Regions from separate parts of the Pseudoalteromonas distincta genome, predicted to be linked through region 1. Evidence: predicted binding sites of a transcription regulator. Region 1 holds the regulator's gene; the other holds the start of a gene.

Region 1 (10,448 bases):
AATATCTCTGTAATACAAAAAACGGCAGCTTATTTAAGCTGCCGTTTTAATTTAAATAATCGCTTATTTTAAGTTTTGAACAAGCCAATATAAGTCAGAGTGTACACCCGCAGCGGTTACTTCTTTCCCAGCCCCAGGCCCCTGAATCACAAGCGCGTTATCACTATACCATTTGCTATTAATTACAAAAATATTATCGCCAGGTGTAAGGTTTGCTAACGCATCTCCATTGGGCACATACGTAATTCCTACTTTAGCGATAACTTCAGTTTTTGTTATATCTAATAGGCCTGTGTATCTCAGTACTGAGTTATTAGCTTTTGCTGTATCAGCATGCTCTTCAATGAATGCATCTAGCTGGGCTTTATTGTTTAGAAAGTATTCCCAGCTTCCTAGCGCAAGCTCGCCGGGCATTAATGCCGATAAGCTAATATCATCAAGCTCAAGCTCTATACCTAACTCTCGGGCTAAAATAAGTAACTTACGCTGCATATCTCGTCCAGATAAATCCTCGCGAGGGTCAGGCTCTGTGAACCCCATTTTCTGTGCTTCTAATACCAACTCAGAAAAAGCAGTCGTACCATCATACTTACTACATAACCACGAAAGCGTACCCGAGAATACGCCTTCAATACGCGTAATTTTATCACCACTATTTTGCAAATCAGCCAAAGCAAAATTGATAGGTAAGCCTGCGCCTACACTTGTATTATATCGCCAATGTAAATTACGTTCGCCAAGGTTACTACGAAGTGCTTTATACCAAGAAGTCGGTGCTGTACCTGCATATTTGTTAGCACTAATTAAATGACAATCTCTGTCTACAAAATCTGTATATAAAAAGCTAAACTGCTCACTTGCGGTAATATCAATTAACACTTTATGTTCGTAGTCAAGCTCGCTTATCGCATTAAGTAAATCCGCAGCTTCATAGCTATTCGCCTCATGCTGCCACTGCGTTTTCCATTGCGGTATATTTATGCCACTTGCATTAAATAACATATGTTTAGAGCGAACCAGCGCTACCAATTTAATACTAAAGTCGTCTGATAAACGCTCAAATTGTGCCGATAACTGCTCAATAAAAGCATCGCCTACATTGCCAAGGCCCGCAACTATAACGGCTATTTCTTGGCCTTTATTGATTAGCTTATCGTGTAAGGCGCTTTGTATATCGCTATCTATAAATTGGTCTGTTAGTAATAAAACATAACCATTATCTTGATGCACAAAACGCGGCTTTATAGTCTGCTCAGCTAATAGTTCTAAAGCTTGCAGTTTAAGTACGCTAACGTCTTGCTCAGGGGCAACAATTGCACAGCCATTTAAATTTGACTCACTAATATTAGCTCTACCAGCAAAGTAATTAATAACTTGATATGTTTGGGCAGCCGGTACTACTAAATACACTTCACCATTATGGTTAAAATGATGAAGGCTATGCTGAATAAGCTGACTAACGCTTGCGACCTCACCTTCACTTAATCCTTCAACCATTAACAGATCAACATTTTGCAGCGTGGTTATAAAGCGCTTTTTCTTTACTGAACCTTCTTTTACTATATCTGTTGGGCTTGCTTGCACATCAAAACTACTACGAACAGCTAGCTTAATATCGCTGTTTTTAAGTGGCGATAGTGTTTTTGCATGTAATACAGGGTTACCCAAACGAGCTAATAAATTAGCTTGCCCGCGACAAATTTTGCCGTATTTAATCGCTTTTTTTACCTTGCGAGGATCAGTGCTAAACACTCCCTGTGTATCGGTCCAAATACATACTTGCTTAGCATTACAGTAATTAGCAAGTAGTGTTGCACTATAATCGCTACCGTTGCGTCCAAGTGTTACGGTCTCACCTTTCGTATCAGCGGCAATAAACCCAGTAACAACATTTATCTTATTAGGCAAAATTGACTGTCGACATTGCTGCGCATTTTGCGCATGCATTAATTCACCATCGTTTAAGGTAAAAAGACTACGGGCATCTTGAGCACACGCCTCAATATTTAACTGCTGTAAATAAGTAGCGAGTAAACGTGCTGACCACAGTTCCCCATGCGCAAGTAACGCAGCCTCTTTTAGCTGCTCAGCTTGAGCAAGTTCTGCAATATTACTAAGCTCGGTATTTAGTGTTTTAAGTGCGCTGCGCTTTAAATCAGCTTGTAACAACTGCTCAATTAAATCGCTTTGATGGTTATTTAACTGCAGTAAAATATCAGCGACAGCTTGCGTGTCTTGCAGCTGATAACTTTGCCACAACGACACAAGTGTATCTGTAGTTTTACCTGCAGCAGACACTACAACACAGTCGCCCGGCTGAGTATGCCCTATAATTATTTTAGCTACGCTTTGATAGCGCTCACTAGAGCTTAAGCTTGAACCACCAAATTTATGTACACAATTGACCATATTTATACCAATTCGCTTAATTAAGTTGTCTATTTTGAGGTAAGAAAACCGTATCGATAACAAGGCAAAAATTTCGTTATTTAGTTGTTCTATATTAGGAATTTTTAACGATGTTATCGTGCGGTTTAATCCCTCAAATTGATTAGGGCGTGTTGATCTTTGTGGATTGAAATTTGTTCAATCCAAGGAAGATTAAATCGCGGCGCGAGGTTTGTAACCTAGTGGGCTAAGTAAAAACCGAGCAAAGCTTCCGCGTCCTGCTCACGCCCCTTACCTACATCCATGTAGGCAACAAAGAGTTAATCGTCCCTAGAAAGAACCCAAAGGGCAGCGCATGTTTGGTATTTATGCTGCGTTATCGCCTATTCATGGGGAATAACCACACTACATAGGCTCCGCCTTGCCTAAAAACCAAACATACTGCTGCAAATTCACCCACCAAAGATCAACACGCCCTAGGTATTATTGCGGATTGGTATTACTTACCAAAGCGCTGGACGGGCTGCACTTAATTTAACGTTTCCACCAGAAGTGCCAGCACCTTTGCCTACACGGCCAACATTTTTATTTTGCCCTGGTTTTACAAGTTCAAATACTCGTTCAAAGTCAGCTATTAAATCGTGTATATCTTCAATCCCAACCGAAATACGAATAAGCGTATCGCCCACACCCGCTTCTAAACGTGCCTTTGCCTCCATGCCTGCGTGCGTCATAGTTGCGGGGTGACAAATTAAACTCTCTACGCCACCTAGTGACTCAGCTAAACTAAACGTTTTAAGACTAGTTAAAAATGCTGCAGCGTCGTTTATATCGCCTTTAATATCAAAACTAACCATGCCACCAAAGCCAAGTTGTTGTGCTTTAGCAAGTTCATGTTGAGGATGCGACTCAAGTCCAGGATAGTAAACTTGGCTTACAAAATTGGAGCTTTCAAGGTACTTAGCTATTGCTAGCGCATTTTCTTGGTGCTGCCTTAAGCGCACATTTAAAGTACGTAGACCACGAAGCGTTAAATAACTATCAAAAGGGGCGCCCGTAATACCAATATTATTTGCCCACCAAGCAAGCTCATCACCAAGCTCTTGTGTTGCAGCAATAACAGCGCCGCCCACTACATCTGAGTGCCCGTTAATATATTTAGTAGTTGAATGCACCACAATATCTACACCAAACTTAATAGGGTTTTGTAAGGCAGGAGACAAAAACGTGTTATCTGCGGCAACCAATGCACCGCATTGCTTAGCAACATCAGTAACCGCTTTAATATCGGTTAAACGAAGTACTGGGTTACTTGGAGTCTCTATCCAAATAAGCTTAGGTTTAATTGCTAAAATTTGTTGAAGGCTTTCTTCTTTTGTTAAATCTAATACTTCAAGCTTCAATAGTCCGCGTTTTTGTAATGATGTAAATAAACGATAGCTACCACCATAACAATCATGTGGAATTACTAACGTGTCGTCACTGTTAAGTAGCTGAGTAGCTAAATGCACGGCAGCCATACCAGTGGCCGTAATTATGCCACGAGCGCCGCCTTCAAGCTTAGCAAGCGTCTCTGCTAAAATATCACGATTAGGGTTACCACTGCGCCCATAATCATACTCACGCTTGGTATCAAAGTCGGCAAACGAATAAGTCGTTGATAAATAAATTGGCGGCACCACTGCACCATGATGTTTATCAGCATCAACGCCGTTACGTACAGCAATGGTCGCTTTGTTTTTTTCGCTCATATTCGTCACCTGATTAATTTGGATGTTTAGACGTCTAAAAGAGTAAGTTATCCGTTTTAATAAGTCAAAGCATTTTAAAGCTCTAGATGGCTAAAGTTAGGAGAGGCGTTTGCTAGTATCACATTTTAGCTCACAAAAATGAGCTTATTTTTACATCCCAAATAGGCTTATTAAGATAGATCGGTATCTATTATTTGACTATCTTTTTTAAATCGATAGAATTTCACGCATATTTACACGCTTTTTATACCGTGTGAGAAATTAATAATCTGAGGCAACGATACATCTTATGGCTAAATGGAATGGTGAGTATATTCACCCATACGCAGAACACGGGAAAAAATCAGAGCAAGTTAAAAAGATCACCGTTTCGATCCCGCTAAATGTATTAAAAGTTTTAACGGATGAGCGTACGCGTCGTCAAATCAACAACCTTCGCCATGCAACAAATAGTGAATTGCTATGTGAGGCGTTTTTGCATGCCTTTACTGGTCAACCTTTACCAAATGACGATGACTTACGTAAAGACAACGCAGAAAAAGTACCAGAAGAAGTCAAAAAGATAATGCAAGAAATGGGTTTAGAAGTGCCTATTTTAAACGAAGAATAAATCGTTACCTTTTTAATCAAAAAACCTCAGCATTGCTGAGGTTTTTTTGTTTAAGCGTTATATATATTACGCCATATAATTTTCAGGTAAGTCAATTTGCGCAACACCCGACTCTACCGCAGCAAGTGCTACAGCTTTAGCTATACGCGGTAGTAAACGCGGATCCATTGGTTTTGGAATAATGTACTGCGCACCAAACTCTAGCTTATCTACGCCTGCGGCTTTTAAAACTTCTGCAGGTACAGGCTCTTTGGCAATACTACGAATAGCCTCAACTGCAGCAATTTTCATTTCATCGTTAATCGCGCTTGCACGTACATCAAGTGCACCACGGAAAATAAACGGGAAACATAAAACATTGTTAACCTGGTTAGGGTAATCAGAGCGCCCTGTTGCCATAATTAAATCGTTGCGTGCGCCGTGAGCAAGTGCAGGATCGATCTCTGGATCTGGGTTTGAACATGCAAACACGACCGGTTTTTCTGCCATTAGTTTTAAATCTTCGGCAGCTAACAAGTTAGGACCCGAAACACCAACAAACACATCAGCATCTGCAATTACATCTTGCAATGTGCGTTTATCGGTATTGTTAGCAAAAAGCTGTTTATATTCATTTAAATCATCGCGACGAGTATGAATAACACCTTTGCGGTCAAGCATATAAATGTGTTCACGCAGTGCACCACACTTAATTAACAGTTCCATACACGCAACTGCAGCAGCGCCTGCACCTAAACATACAATTATTGCATCTTCAATTGATTTACCTTGTACTTCTAGCGCATTTAACATGCCGGCAGCCGTAACAATGGCGGTGCCGTGTTGGTCGTCATGAAAAACAGGAATGCTACAACGCTCTATTAATGCTTTTTCAATTTCAAAACACTCTGGTGCTTTAATATCTTCAAGGTTAATACCACCGAATGTGTCAGCAATATTGGCCACCGTGTTAATAAAGTCTTCTGTTGTTTTGTGCTTTACTTCAATATCAATAGAATCAAGCCCTGCAAAACGTTTAAACAATAACGCCTTGCCTTCCATTACGGGTTTAGACGCTAAAGGACCTAAATTACCCAAGCCGAGAATTGCAGTACCATTAGTGATAACCGCAACCATGTTACCTTTACCGGTATATTTATATGCATTTGCAGGATCTGCGGCAATTTCACGTACAGGCTCAGCGACACCTGGGCTATAAGCTAGGGCTAAGTCTTGAACTGTTTCAGCTGGTTTTGTTAGCTCAATGCTAATTTTACCAGGTACGGGATGTGAGTGATAATGTAGTGCTTGTTCACGAAAGTCAGACATAACGCGATGGTATCCTGCAATTTAAGTTAAAGTGAGAGGTGGAGTCTTGGGGTACGATACCCTTATTATTTTTAAATTCCAAGCAATATCAGGTCTATCCTGTTATATGCTATATCCTTTAATTTTAAGAGGTTTTTCAGTAACTTTGCAGGATTATATAAACATTTGATAAATAAAAATTCACCAAAAAAGTAAGTTTTGAGGTGCGTTTATGTCTACTACAATATTAAAAAAATGTATGTTTAATGCATCATCATAAACTTAAAATAACAGCCTACTACACTACTTTAAAAACAGATAAGCCCACGTTAGCTACTTTTATCAACCTAGTTAAAATTTGTACTATTTAAAATATAGAGAATATCTATCAATTTGTCTGTAAAGGTTTATGCATACTCAGAATAAGAATAGGAAATAGTTATGCAAGGTGTGATGTAGCTCGAGCAAGCTAAATATGATAAGAAGTGGTAAATTTTAGACACAAAAAAAGCACCCTAAGGTGCTTTTTTTAACTAAACAGCAATAATTACTTCTTGCTGCTAAGTGCACCGAAGCGCTTGTTGAAGCGATCAACACGGCCGCCAGTGTCTAAAATCTTTTGCTTACCAGTGTAAAACGGGTGACACGCAGAACATACGTCTAAGTGAATGTCTTTACAAAGAGTTGAGCTAGTTTCGAATTTGTTTCCGCATGAACATGTTGCAGAAATTACTTCGTACTTAGGGTGAATACCTTCTTTCATAGGAACCTCTAGTTAAGGCCGCATCGCTCTCCAAACCCGAAGTCTGGCACCATACGTCGTTAAAACAAATTTGTTGGTGGCGGATTTTATCCAACAACCTTCCCCTGCACAAGTATTTATTTATCTTTTCGCTAAAAAAGTGAACAATCTCTTTCTCAAGTACTATTGCTAGTAGGTTTTTAGCGGTATTTTTAGTACATTACAGCATTAATTTTACGGGTTGAGTTGTTATGAGTTTTGTTGAAGTTGCTATTAAAGTCCCGCTTCCACGCACCTTTGATTATAAAATAGAAGAGCAGCTCAGTGGCTTATCAACCCCAATACTACCGGGCATGCGGGTTTTAGTACCTTTTGGTAATCAAAAAAAAGTAGCTGTTGTTCTGGGCATTAAAAACAGTACCGACGTCCCTTTAAATAAAATTAAGAATATTATAGAGGTAATAGACGATACCCCTATTTTAAGTGCCCAACATTTAGAACTCCTTAGCTTTACTGCCCGCTATTATTGCTATCCCTTAGGCGAAACTATTCACATAGCGCTACCGAGTGCACTTCGCCAAGGTGAATCGCCAGATAAAACCAGTATTAACATGGTTGCTCTGACAGAAAAAGGCGCAAAAGTACCGTCATTAAAAGCCAAAACACAACTCAATTTATTAAAGCAGTTATCGCAATCGGGGAAATCATCGTTAACCGAATTAAAAGCTCTTGGCTTTAGCAAAAAAACAATAGATAGCCTAATAGATAAAGAACTCATTACGCAAACTATTGAACATGATAACCAATGGCAAAGCGTTGCACCAACTGTCGGAAGTAAACCTGTACTTAATAAAGAACAAGCGGTTGCTTGTACAGCAATAAATCAAAGTAGTGGATTTAGCAGCTTTTTATTAGAAGGCGTAACGGGCAGTGGTAAAACAGAAGTGTATTTACAGTGCCTAGAAGAAGTACTCAAACGTGGCGAGCAAGCATTAGTATTAGTGCCAGAAATAGGCTTAACACCACAAACTGTAAACCGTTTTCGTCGCCGCTTTCCTGATACACCCATTATGCTTTGGCATTCAGCCCTTACCGACAACGAGCGATTACAAACATGGCGTTTTTGCGAAAAAGGCAGTTGTGCAATAGTTATAGGCACACGTTCGAGTATTTTTCTGCCATTTTTAAAACTCGGTATGATAGTTGTCGATGAAGAGCACGATTCATCATTTAAGCAACAAGATACCCTTCGTTACCATGCTCGTGATTTAGCTGCATACAGAGCTTTTCAGCATAAAATACCGCTTATATTAGGCAGTGCTACACCCGCACTTGAAACACTTCACAAAGCAATTAATAACAAATATCAGCTACTAAGTTTAACCGAGCGCGCGCAAACTGCGACAGATAACCAATTTAAGTTACTCGATATGAAAGGTCAGCCCGACCAAGCAGGTATTGCACATGCAAGCCTTGCAACTATGCGCCAACACTTAAATCGCGGTAAACAGGTTATGGTTTTTTTAAATCGTCGAGGTTTTTCACCCACTCTTATTTGCCATGAATGTGGCTGGCTAAGTGAATGTAAACGCTGCAGTACCAGCGCCACATTTCATAAAGCGATTGGCCAAATGATTTGTCATCACTGTGGCGACCAGTACCCTGTTCCTCACCAATGTCCTGATTGTGGAAGTACGCAAATATTTCCAAATGGCAAAGGTACAGAGCAAATTGAAGAGTTTTTATCGACCGAGTTTCCAGATACACCCGTTACTCGCATAGACCGCGATTCAACTCGCCGTAAAGGCAGCCTTGAAAAAGCACTAGATGAAATAAACCTAGGCGGTGCACGCATTTTAGTTGGCACACAAATGCTTGCCAAAGGCCATCACTTTGCAGATGTAAGCCTTGTTATAATTTTAGACGTAGATAGCGGTTTATACTCATGCGACTTTAGGGCGACAGAGCATTTAGCACAGTTAGTTACTCAGGTCGCGGGGCGAGCTGGGCGTTCAGGGGAACCTGGCCAAGTATTATTACAAACACACTTTCCAGAACACCCACTTTTACAAGACTTAGTTAATAATGGTTACCAAGACTTTGCTCGCTTTGCACTGAGTGAACGCGATGATGCAGACTTACCACCCATTACAAATATGGCTATTGTCCGTGCACAAGGACACAGCATTAAGCTAGTCGTCGATTTTTTGACGGATTTGGTTCCTGTGAATGGGGTATCTGGTATACAATTGCTCGGTCCGATCCCTGCTCCACTTGAAAAAGTCGCAGGTATGTATCGTTTTCAATTACATATTCAAGCGCAAGATCGCCGCATATTACATCAGTACCTTGCGCAAATGGTTGATTATTTAAGTTCAAGTAAACTTGCACAAAAAGTACGCTGGAGCTTAGACGTAGACCCTATAGACATGATTTAGGTTAAGGCCAAAATAACACCATGGCACAGCACGATTATATTAACAAAAAGCCTGCAGGCAGAAACAGTAAAAAAAACGCACCCGCTAAAAAACCATTTCCTATTCTTTTAGCTGTCATAGCCATCTTACTCGTCGGTGGTTTTGCTTATACATTATGGTTTATTAAAAGTAATGCAGATCCAAAACTTGTCGAAAAACAAGCAAACCCCACTGCGCCCGCAAAAGTAGAAGTGGTTATTCCACGCACACCAGAGTTTATTAAAGAAATTAGAAACCACGAGATTCAAGTTGAAGTGAAGGAACTTGAGCAAAAAGGCCCTTACGTTATGCAGTGTGGTTCGTTTAAAACCCACGCACAAGCGGAATCGCTAAAAGCTAAAATAGCATTTGCAGGCCTCATTTCTGAAATAAAACAGGCAGAAGGCAGCAATGGTACTTGGTATAAAGTGCGCTTAGGCCCTTATAAAACCAAACGCCAAGCCGAAAGTGATAAAAACAAACTTAAACGTGTAAAAATAGTCGGCTGCGGAATTTGGGGCTGGACTTGAAAATAAACCATTCACCCATATAACCTCTTCATAATCGTTTTTTACGAGTTGCCTCTGCAGCTCGATGATGAGGAATAACATGACTACTATCGTAAGTGTACGCCGTGGCGACAAGGTTGTAATTGGCGGCGATGGCCAAGTGTCTCTTGGTAATACCGTAATGAAGGGCAACGCCCGTAAAGTTCGACGTCTTTATAATGGCAAAGTAATCGCTGGTTTTGCCGGTGGTACTGCTGATGCCTTCACTCTTTTCGAACGCTTCGAAAGCAAATTAGAAATGCACCAAGGAAACCTAACTAAAGCCGCAGTAGAAATGGCTAAAGATTGGCGCAGCGACCGTGCACTTCGAAAACTCGAAGCTCTGCTCGCTGTAGCAGACGAAACAGCCTCTTTAATTATTACCGGTAATGGCGATGTGGTTCAACCTGAAAACGACCTAATTGCAATTGGCAGTGGTGGTAACTTTGCACAATCAGCGGCAACCGCCCTTTTAGAAAATACAGATTTAAGCGCTCGTGAAATAGTAGAGAAAAGCTTAACTATTGCAGGCAACATCTGCGTATTTACTAATAACTTCCAAACAATCGAAGAATTATAATAGGAACTATCATGTCTGATATGACCCCAAGAGAAATTGTTCACGAGCTAGATCAGCACATTATAGGTCAGGCTAAAGCAAAAAAA
Region 2 (10,448 bases), 420 kb from region 1:
CTTAAAATGCGTTTGGCCGCCGAAGGATTATTTAGCTCTGCGTATAAAAAACCACTTCCGCAAAATATTAATCGTATTGGTGTTATTACCTCAGCAACCGGCGCTGCTATAAAAGATATTTTAACGGTACTTAAACGCCGTGCGCCGCAGTTAGAAGTAATCATTTACCCTGCTATGGTACAAGGCAAAGAAGCACACCTACATTTAATTAATCAAATTGAATTAGCTAATGCTCGTGATGAAGTAGACGTACTTATTTTAGGACGAGGCGGCGGATCACTTGAAGATTTATGGTGCTTTAATCACGAACAGCTCGCACGGGCTATTTTTGAAAGTGAATTACCTATAGTAAGTGCAGTAGGCCATGAAATAGATACAACCATTAGCGATTACGTTGCTGATGTTCGTGCAGCAACTCCATCAGCCGCAGCTGAGCTTGTAAGCCCAAATACGCAAGAGTTACACAACAAAGTAACACAATTAGTTAATCGTTTATCTAACGCGTTTAAGCACGGTATTGCCGATAAACGCGCATTAGCAACGCAGTTACAACACCGCCTTAATTTGTGTCATCCGCGTAATCAGCTGAGTCAAAAATCACAACGTTTGGATGAGCTAAGCATTGCGCTGCAACAAGCTATGCGTAATCGTTTATACCAACAAGAACGCACACTCAATAACTTAACGCCGCGTTTGATGCGCCAATCACCTGATAAAAAACTCACTTCAGCAAGCCATCAACTCTCGCAATTACAAGCTAGGCTACACCAAGCTATACAGCATCAGTTACAACAAGCGAATAATAGCTTAGCACTGCAAGCAAGCAGGTTAGACTCGGTAAGTCCGCTTAATGTTTTAGCGCGCGGTTATAGCATCACTAAAACACCGCAAGGGAAAGTAGTTAAATCTGTGGGGCAAATTAAAACAGGCGATGTTTTAGTTACAGAGCTCGTTGATGGCTCTATAGAATCACAAATTATTTAAAGCTCTGTACTTAGCAACATTTTAAGTTCGCTATCGCTCGATGTGGAGGTAGTGCTTTTAAATTGTTGCCAAAACTCTTGTTCCATCAACTTATCGTTTAGCTCTCGCCATTGAGCATTACCAAATGTGTCGTTATCAGTGGGAGCGGCAAGTTCAAATTCACATACTGTTTTTTTACATTTTGCACTAACAACGTCAGGAATAATTGATAAATCAGCTGTTAATAAAAAATCTTGTAATGCCATTTCAGTACGATAAGCCCATTCTTCGTCGCGCGTTTGATTTTCAAATTTATCACGTAAAATCTGCTCAAAATCTGAAGGGCTCCTCATTTTCTTTAAAACACTTTTGAGCGCCGCTTTCTGTTCGGCGAGTTGCAGCTTAAGCTGAGTCACTTGCTCTTCTAAAGGTAGTTCAGAAAGCATTTGGGTTTCTGAATTGGTTGCAGGCGAGACTTCAGCGGGCTCTATACTAGCGACTTGCTCAGGTACTGCAGAGTCTGCATTACTTAATACCTCATTACTTTGTTGTTCAGTATGAAGCTTTTGCTGTTTTTCATAACTTGGCTGCGACTTAACAGATTCTGGATGACTTGAAGCTGCGTTAAAGTAGCTCCAAGTTAAACCTACACCCGCAATAAACCCAATCCCTAGAGCCAATAAACTATTCTTGTTCATGTTAATTCCTTTTAAGTTTTATTATTTTTAATTACTTATAACATTGCACTCGTGTGCGATTCGTTTTCAGGCTCAGGATTTGCTAAAAAATTTTGGTTCATACTTTGCGCCGGACACTCACAATCCGGTCGACCAATAATTTTAGCGGGTACGCCAACAGCGGTTGTGTGTGGTGGAACATTGCTAAGTACAACTGAGCCCGCACCAATTCGTGCGCCCTCACCTACTTCAATATTACCCAGTACTTTAGCGCCGGCGCCAATTAATACGCCCGCTCTAATTTTGGGATGACGATCGCCCTGCTCATTGCCTGTACCGCCAAGCGTTACAGATTGCAAAATTGATACGTTATCTTCAATTACCGCTGTTTCACCAATAACAATACCGGTTGCGTGGTCAAACATAATGCCTTTACCCACTTTACATGCAGGGTGAATATCGACCCCAAACACTTCAGAGTTACGGCTTTGAATAAAGCGCGCTAGCTCTTTGCGGTTTTGTTGCCACAAGCAATTAGCCAAACGGTGCGCCTGAATCGCATGAAAACCTTTTAGATTTAATATAACCGTAAGATAGGTTTCTGATGCAGGGTCGCGGTCTTTTACCGCTTTAATATCCTCAGCAACAAAAGATAGCATACGGTCACATTTTACAAATGCTTGGTCAAACAGCTCTCGGATAGTGAATGCAGATACCACCGCATCAGCCAACTTATTGGCAACAATAAAGCTCAATGCCGAACCTAAACAATCATGATTTAAAACACATGAATAAACATGACTTGCTAATAATGGTTCACGTTTTACTACATCGTTAGCTTCGTCGCGAAGCTGTTGCCAAATTGCATGACGCATAATACTGCACTGCCTTAAGTTGATATAAAATAGCCTTTTCCCAAGTCTAACGGATTTAGCCATCAAGGTGTTAATCCCTTAGTTATTTGTTCTGGTTATTAGATATAACTAGGGACGATTAACTCTTTGTTGCCTACACGGATGTAGGTAAGAGGCGTGAGCAATACGCGGAAGCTTTGTTCGGTTTTTACTTATTCTTACAGGGATGTAAGTCAGTAGAATAACGCAGGAGCAGTTATCGAGCCCACTAGGTTACAAACCTCGCGCCGCGATTAAATCTCCCTTGGATTGAACAAATTTCAATCCACAGAGTTCAACACGCCCTAGCACCCAGAAATGATATTTTAAATACGTACCCATTCTTTAGATTAAGTTATACGACAGTAGCTAAAATGACCAATGCATACTTAAAATATAATAAATTAATAAAAATCAGTAGTTAACAACATATGACAGTTATCCTGTCATATGTCAAAATACACACTGGCGTACAGCTGACGGCGTAAATAACAAAAACAAACGCTAAATTAGCATCATCAACTCAACAAGGATAACGATGATGAAAAACGATATATTAAATACAAAAAAATTAGGTTACAAATTTTACTTTCAAGATGGCGACAATCAAATAGCCTGTTTTGGCAGCTACTTTACAGGCAAAGAAGAAATCTACGTCAACGACGATTTAGTTAGTAGTAAGCGTAGCGTTGGTAGAAAAAGCACGCATACATTTGAATTTAACGAACATAACTACCAAGTTAAATATCACATGCTAAATATTATCACTGGCAAGCTTGAATGTACTTTTTTTAAAAATAATGAGCAAATAAAGCAGCAAGAACAAACTGTACTTCCTTTTATTAAAGATCCGAAAAGAGCCGTCCTCTTTTTTTCTGCCTGTGTACTTGCCGGATACTTAGGTGGGTATTCAACCTTTGCGCTAATTGACTTAGTGGTAGGTAAATAAACGCATGCAACTTAACCCTAAAACAATAAAAGAACTTAGGCAGCAATTTAATTGGACGCAACAGCAACTTGCCGATGCCTGCGATGTAAGCTTACGTACCGTTCAGCGTGTAGAAAAAGAAGGTGCGGCATCAAAAGAAACCACAATGGCTTTATGCGCAGTATTTGAAGTGCGCCAAGGCGAGCTCATAAAATTGGACGACTTAGAAGAAGATGAAACGGTTAAAGCCCAATCAACGCAAAAGTTTATTGTAGCTATTGCTATAAGCTCTTTAATTAGCTTTACACTCGGAGTTGGCTGTATGCTATTAATAACTAGCTTATGATATTAGTAACAAGCCTATGCTTTCGCTTAAAGTATTAATATAAAAATGCCCCAGAGCTTTAAGCACTGGGGCATTTTTTATACATTTAAAGATAGTTTAAAAACTGCTTAAATTATTGAAATACTTTATCGACTTTCATCACTTCAATATTTTTTGCAGGAATTGCTAATTTATAATCAGCAATTACTTTATCCTCAGCAACCAACTCAGCAGGTTTATTAGTGTTGTAAATCATTGGCGATGTTTGCTGCGATGCTAAACGTTTTTGCATATCAGCGCCGTCACCAGTAATAAATACATAGTGAACATTGTCTGTTTGTAAGTTTTCTTTAATAACGCGATTAACATCAGCAAGCGTTAGCGTTTTAAGTTTATTAGTTACGTAACTTACAAAGCTATCAATGTTGTAAAATTCGCTATCAAGCGCGTAACCTAATTGGCGATTTTGACTTGCAACCATTTGCGGCACAAAGTTAATTAAAAAGTTACGCGTAGCTTCAAAGTCGTCTTCGCTCATACCATTTTTAATTAGCTTATCTAGCTCAAACAAAGCGGTACGTGTTGCAAAGTGCGCATCGTTATTAGAGCGAAGTGGGCGTAACCACACTTGAAATATTTGCTCTGAGCGCCCTAGGTTTGCATCTGGCTTGGTTTGAAACATACCACGTGGAAAGTATTCAATGTATGCGTAATCGCCATAGTTCATGCCGCGAGTTTCACGAATGCGCTCATATAAAAAGCTGTTAGAACTACGGTGCTCACCAAAGTACGAACGCACAAGCCAAAGGGCTGTCCAGTCTTCGCTACTTCTAATTGTATCAATAGGGAAACCAAACGATACCGCCGTCGATTGCGCTGACTTTTCTACAATAGTTGCATGATGACCTTTAAGCGCTGGCGCATCAGGAATACTTAAACGGCTTTGCTCACCCTTTGGTAGCGTTGCAAAATCGCTCATCATTTTAGCTCTAAGGTTTGCAGGCACAGCCCCAATTAAGCCAACCGTGAGTTTAGATTGCGTAAGCTCGCTGTTATAAAACGCTTTAACATCATCTAGTGTCAACGCTTCTAAATCCGAAATATCACCGTAGTTGTAACTTTCGTAAGGGTGATTTTTGTAAAGTGCACTGTATAGCACTTCTTTACCTAGCTCTTCATCGTTAGATGCTTTTAAGCCTGATTTAATACCATCGATCATTTCTTTTTTAAGGCGTTTAAAGTCATCGTCTCTAAAGCCTGGGTTTAATAATTGATCGCTCACAAGTGAATACCACTGCGCTGCATTGTCTTTATGAATGCGCCCTTGGAACGACAGCATTTCTTTATCTATTTGATAGCCAAAGCTACCCGCAAGCGGATAAAGTGCTTTTTGAATATCTTTATAGCTTGTCGCCTCTGAGCCACCTTGTGCAAGCATAGCCGCAGTGAGTGCAGCAACACCTTTTTTACCTTGTGGGTCGGCAGCCGCGCCGGTATTGAATAAAAAGTTAACATCGATTAATGGCGAGCTATTGGTTTTATCAAGTACTTTAAATGCAGGCTTCGCAGGTGCTTGTTCAAGCTTTGCAGTAAGCGCATTTAAATTAACTTCTTGCTCAAAACCTGGGGCTTTATCAAGTGCCGACATTGTTAATGTGGTACGTGCGTTATCAGTAAAGTATTTATTAGCAACGGCTTTGATATCTGCGCTGGTGATGTTATCTGCCGATTTATACAGCTGGTTTATAACCTCAGGATCGCGCTCAAAATGCATGTAGCTGGCAAGGGTTGATGCAATCGCTTGCGACGAATCTAAGCCATTAATAAAGCTGTATTTAAGATTCGATTTTAAATCACTGAGCTTTTGCTCATCAACAAGCTCAGTGCGTGCTTTTGCATAAGTTCGATTAATGGCATCGCGCGCAGTGGCTAAATCGTCTGCGTTTTCTACTTTAACAAATACGTGTAATAAACCCGGATCTTTAGTCTCTGGGTTATAGGTAAACATTTGGCTGGCAATTTGTTTGTCGACCACTAGCTCTTGATATAAATCTGAATTACTTGAAAAATAAAGCTGTGAGATTAAATCTAGTGCCGCTCTGTCTTTTTTAGCAGGCTCCCACGCAGCGCCTTTGTAAGATACAAGTAACCAATGCCCTGGTAGCGCTTCATCTTGCTGGTGCAAATATTTTGGTGCTTGTTGAACAGGTTCTGCTTTAATGTCAGCAACATAGTTACCCTTTTTCCAGCTGCCCCAATGCTTTTTAACCATTGCCATTGTTGCTTGTGGGTCTACATCGCCCACAATAACAAGTGACACATACTCAGGTTTATAAAATTTAGCAAAAAACTCTTTCCCGTACGCCATTTGATCTGGCATGGCTTCTATGTCTTTAAAAAAGCCCATAGTGGTGTGTTTATACGTGTGCTTATCAAACGCTTCTTCGCGTACAGCGCTTAATAATTTACGAATTGGACTCGCGTTGTTTTTTAAGTACTCACCTTTTACCGTTTGTGCTTCGGTTCTAAATTGCTCTTCGGTGTAAGTTAAGTTTTGAAAAATATCAGCTTCAAGCTCAAGTACTTTATCAAGATGCTGCTTTGAAAAGTTTAAATGGTAATTTGTGTAATCGTTTGTTGTATAAGCGCGGTTATCAACACCTGAATTTTTTAATATGTCTGAGTACACATCTTCAGGGTATTTTTGTGAGCCTTTAAACATCATGTGTTCAAAAAAGTGAGCAAAGCCTGTTTTACCCTCTTCAACTTCGTTACGCGATCCAACCGATACCGGAATTTGCAGCGATACGACATCAGGGTAATCGGTTTTAACAACCATGACACGTAAGCCGTTTTCTAGCTCTTCAATTAAGTAATCTTGTGAAAAAACACGGTCATCAGCTTTATTTACTTGTTCTTGTTGTGCTGTTGTTTGCGTGCTTTGGTTTTGTTGCATGGCGCAACCTGTTAACGCCAGCGATACCGCTAAGCTGGTTGCTAATAATTTAAATTTCATTGTTGTCCCTTTTTAAATTGAGCAAATTTGTTGTCAGATTTAACTCTTTAATTATGCCCCAAAGCCAATAAATATAAGAGCCCCAAGGGAATTTATTATGTAAACAACTGTGTCAATTATAAATAATGGGAACAAGCACTATGAATAAACATCATGTTAATTGAAAAACTTTCATTAAATAAATCTATCTAGACGTCTAAATGGCTGCTATATTAAATCCATCAAAACAAACTTAGCTGGAATGAGGATTATGGCTTTATCACTAAAAGAGAAGATAGTGGACACCAATCAAGGTGTTTATCTTATTGGTACTACCCCGCCTAAAATTGGCACCGATAAAGCGCAATTAAAAACCATTGCAGAAAAGCTATTAGGTCGCTTACACGAAATTGAATACGACGGCGTGATAATTTACGACATTCAAGACGAAAGCAGCCGAACTAATCAAGACCGTCCATTTGCGTTTAAACAAACCGTTGATCCGCGTGAATACAGCCATTTACTTCGTAATTTATCTGCACAAGATGTGATTACTTATAAAAGTGTGGCGCAGCGTGGCGTAGGCGAATTTAAAGATTGGCTAAGTGAAACTAAAAACGACTACGATTTACAAAATGTTGTTTTAGTAGGTAGCCCATCATCGATAGGCGATATAAAGCTAAGCCTGCCAGATGCGTATAAAGCATTGGCTGAGCAATCAGATGATTTCTTTTTAGGTGGCGTTACGATTGCCGAGCGCCATTCAAGTAAACGAAATGAGCACGAACGATTAATAGAAAAAACAGCACAAGGTTGTCAGTTTTTTATATCGCAAGCTGTTTACGACGCACAAGCTACTATAGAGTTAATTACTAGCTACGCACGTACATGTAAAGCAAAAGGGATTACACCTCAACGTATTATATTAACGTTTACCCCATGCGGCGGCGAAAAAACCTTAGAGTTTATGCAATGGTTGGGTATCTCAGTGCCAGAGGCAACTAAATGGCGCATGCTTGATGCAGACAATACATTAAGCGAATCGGTCCGTATTTGCCGCGAAAACCTCGACCTAATACTTAAAAGCTGTGCGCACCTAGACGTGCCACTGGGCTTAAATATTGAAAGCTTAACAAACCGTAAAGAAGAAATTGATGCGTCAATTAACCTATACCGTTTATTAAAGGCCATTATGGAATTAAACCTTGCGGAAAAGCTAATAGCTTAAAGGCTAGGTAAGAGCTAATTAACACCCTTCTTGGCAAGCCTCATGGCTTGCTTTTTTATGTCCGTACTTTGAAAAATAAATTAATAAGTACAAGTAAAAATTTGCAGCTTAAGCTATTCATTGAAGCTCTTTTTGGTTATTACTCTCAAGCCTTTTTAAGGCAAACCCCATAGAGGAGCACATAACACCAAAAATAATTCCCTCATCAGATATAAATCTAATGCTAGGAAGCGCTTCAAATAAGCTTATTATTGCTAATGAAAAAATAAAACCTATCGCAGAAAAAACCAGCCAAGTTTTTGTGGCATGAGTCATGACGAACTTCCTTTTATTATTGTGCTTTTTTAGCGAGCCTATACGCTTGTTTATTTTTATACATTGCGTGGTCGGCATCATTCAATAGCGCTTCAAAGGGCTGCTTTTGTTTATTAGTAAAACTATAACCAATGCTGAGCGATAAATCGCAAACACCTTCTTTTAGTAAAGCATTTGTATACTCAGTCGAAATTTTATCCATAATGTAGTTAATTTTGCTTTTATCACTTAATTGCATTACTGCAACAAACTCATCACCACCTAAACGCCCTACTATGTCGGCATCTCTTAAATGGTTTTTTAGCGTATCAGCCAAAATAATTAAGGCTTTGTCACCTACTTCATGACCAAAGGTGTCGTTTAATTTTTTAAAGTCGTTTATATCTATAAACAAGCAACATACGTCGAATCCCAAACGCAGTGCTAAATTAAGCTTTTGCTGAGCTAGTAAGTTAAGTGCTCGGCGATTATAAATATCTGTTAATGAGTCTAACATGGCTATTTCGCGCATTTGTTCATAGCTGTAAACAAGCGCTAGGTCGTCTTCAATTAAATCGCGTAGTTGCTCTATGAGCTCAAAGTATTCATCGGTATAGCTAGTTATTTTAGTGTCTTTTAAGCATAGCGTGCCAAATACTTCACCTTCTGGCCAATGAATAGGTAAGCCTAGGTAGGATTCAACGCCATCCTCAACTACTTCTGGTAGGGTGTTCCATGCATCGTTATTGCTTGCATCATTAACATATAAAATATTATTAGTTTCAGCGACGTGCCGACAAAAAAGAGGTGTTTGAGGGGGAAGTATCGGGTTGGTTTCAAAGCTTGAGCCACCTTCGTTATTTCTAATAACAACGCGATAGCCTTTGCTTGTTGCCTGAACTATATAACCAGACGGGGCTGAAAAAAGCCCCGTGATAAGGTCCATTGTTTTTTGCCATTTATGCAAAGATATTTGGCCATCAACACCAGAGAATGCCCATTTATCAGTTTCAAACATTAACTTTACCTCGGCTATTTAATAGCTCCAGTATAGGCAAAAAAGTAAAGTAAAAGCTATTATTTACGACGTCTACTTGGCTCTCTTTTACCTGTAATGCGTTTTTTATCGCGATCTTTTCGCGATTTATTCGTATTTTTACGATTATCTTTGGGCTTTTTATTTAAGTCAGGCTCGTAACCTTCTAACCACTGCGGCGTTAAACGCGTATCGAGTAATACTTCAATTTCTTCTAGCAGCCATTGCTCATCAAGACTTACCAATGACATAGCAAGCCCTTGTTCACCAGCGCGACCTGTACGGCCAATACGGTGCACATAATCCTCGGCAATGTACGGCAGTTCAAAATTAATTACGTATCTAAGTGTAGAAATATCTAAACCACGCGCAGCGACATCGGTTGCAACAAGTACGCGTGTAATACCTTCTTTAAAGTTTTGCAGTGCACGGTCACGTGCGCCTTGCGATTTATCGCCATGGATTGATTCGGTTTTTAAACCGTCTTTACACATTTCTTTAGCGAGCTGATCGGCCATTTGTTTTGTGCGCGTAAAAATAAGCACTTGGCGCCAGTTTTTCATGCCAATCATATGCGATACAAGTTCGCGCTTACGGTCTTCATCTACAGCGTAAATAACTTGCTCTACTTCAACCGCAGCTGAGTTACGTTTATCAACTTCAATTAGCTCTGGGTTTTTAAGTAGTTTTTTACTGAGTTCAAACACGCTGTCATCAAACGTAGCTGAAAAGAGTAAAGTTTGGCGATCGCCCGGTATATGTCGCAATATACGTCTAATTTCATCAATAAAGCCCATATCAAGCATGCGGTCGGCTTCGTCAAACACTAAAGAGTCTACGCTTGAAAGTACCACACTGCCTTTAACTATATGATCAAGCAAACGCCCTGGTGTGGCCACTATAACTTGTGCTGTTTTAAGTGCTTTTATTTGAGGGCCAATACTTGCACCACCATAGGCTAAAGCACCATTGATGTTAGTGCCTTGTGCGTACTTTTCAAAGCTGGCAAATACTTGCTGAGCAAGCTCTCGTGTTGGCGTTAAAATTACAACGCGGGCAAGGCCTTGCTCATCTTTTTTAGGGGTATTCAAAAGCTTATGTAATATAGG

What was found. Region 1 encodes MetJ, which represses methionine synthesis genes. Its sites were predicted from a motif close to TAGACGTCTAGACGTCTA; they were not measured.
Region 2: a site for MetJ is predicted at 6,992-7,009, ahead of FFU37_RS02435 (methylenetetrahydrofolate reductase). Genes of this name have one in related genera too.

Annotation. Positions count from the first base shown of each region.
Region 1 covers NZ_CP040558.1:121,765-132,212, reverse strand. Annotated here, with positions in the region: gene metL (bifunctional aspartate kinase/homoserine dehydrogenase II) at 64-2,409, opposite strand; gene metB (cystathionine gamma-synthase) at 2,892-4,139, opposite strand; gene metJ (met regulon transcriptional regulator MetJ) at 4,429-4,749, shown strand; gene FFU37_RS00525 (malic enzyme-like NAD(P)-binding protein) at 4,816-6,057, opposite strand; gene rpmE (50S ribosomal protein L31) at 6,584-6,799, opposite strand; gene priA (primosomal protein N') at 7,030-9,216, shown strand; gene FFU37_RS00510 (SPOR domain-containing protein) at 9,237-9,764, shown strand; gene hslV (ATP-dependent protease subunit HslV) at 9,844-10,362, shown strand; gene hslU (ATP-dependent protease ATPase subunit HslU) at 10,374-10,448, shown strand, end outside.
Region 2 covers NZ_CP040558.1:541,838-552,285, reverse strand. Annotated here, with positions in the region: gene xseA (exodeoxyribonuclease VII large subunit) at 1-984, shown strand, start outside; gene FFU37_RS02460 (hypothetical protein) at 981-1,661, opposite strand; gene cysE (serine O-acetyltransferase) at 1,697-2,515, opposite strand; gene FFU37_RS02450 (hypothetical protein) at 3,075-3,482, shown strand; gene FFU37_RS02445 (helix-turn-helix transcriptional regulator) at 3,487-3,807, shown strand; gene FFU37_RS02440 (M16 family metallopeptidase) at 3,920-6,802, opposite strand; gene FFU37_RS02435 (methylenetetrahydrofolate reductase) at 7,053-8,009, shown strand; gene FFU37_RS02430 (hypothetical protein) at 8,127-8,324, opposite strand; gene FFU37_RS02425 (sensor domain-containing diguanylate cyclase) at 8,341-9,321, opposite strand; gene FFU37_RS02420 (DEAD/DEAH box helicase) at 9,381-10,448, opposite strand, start outside.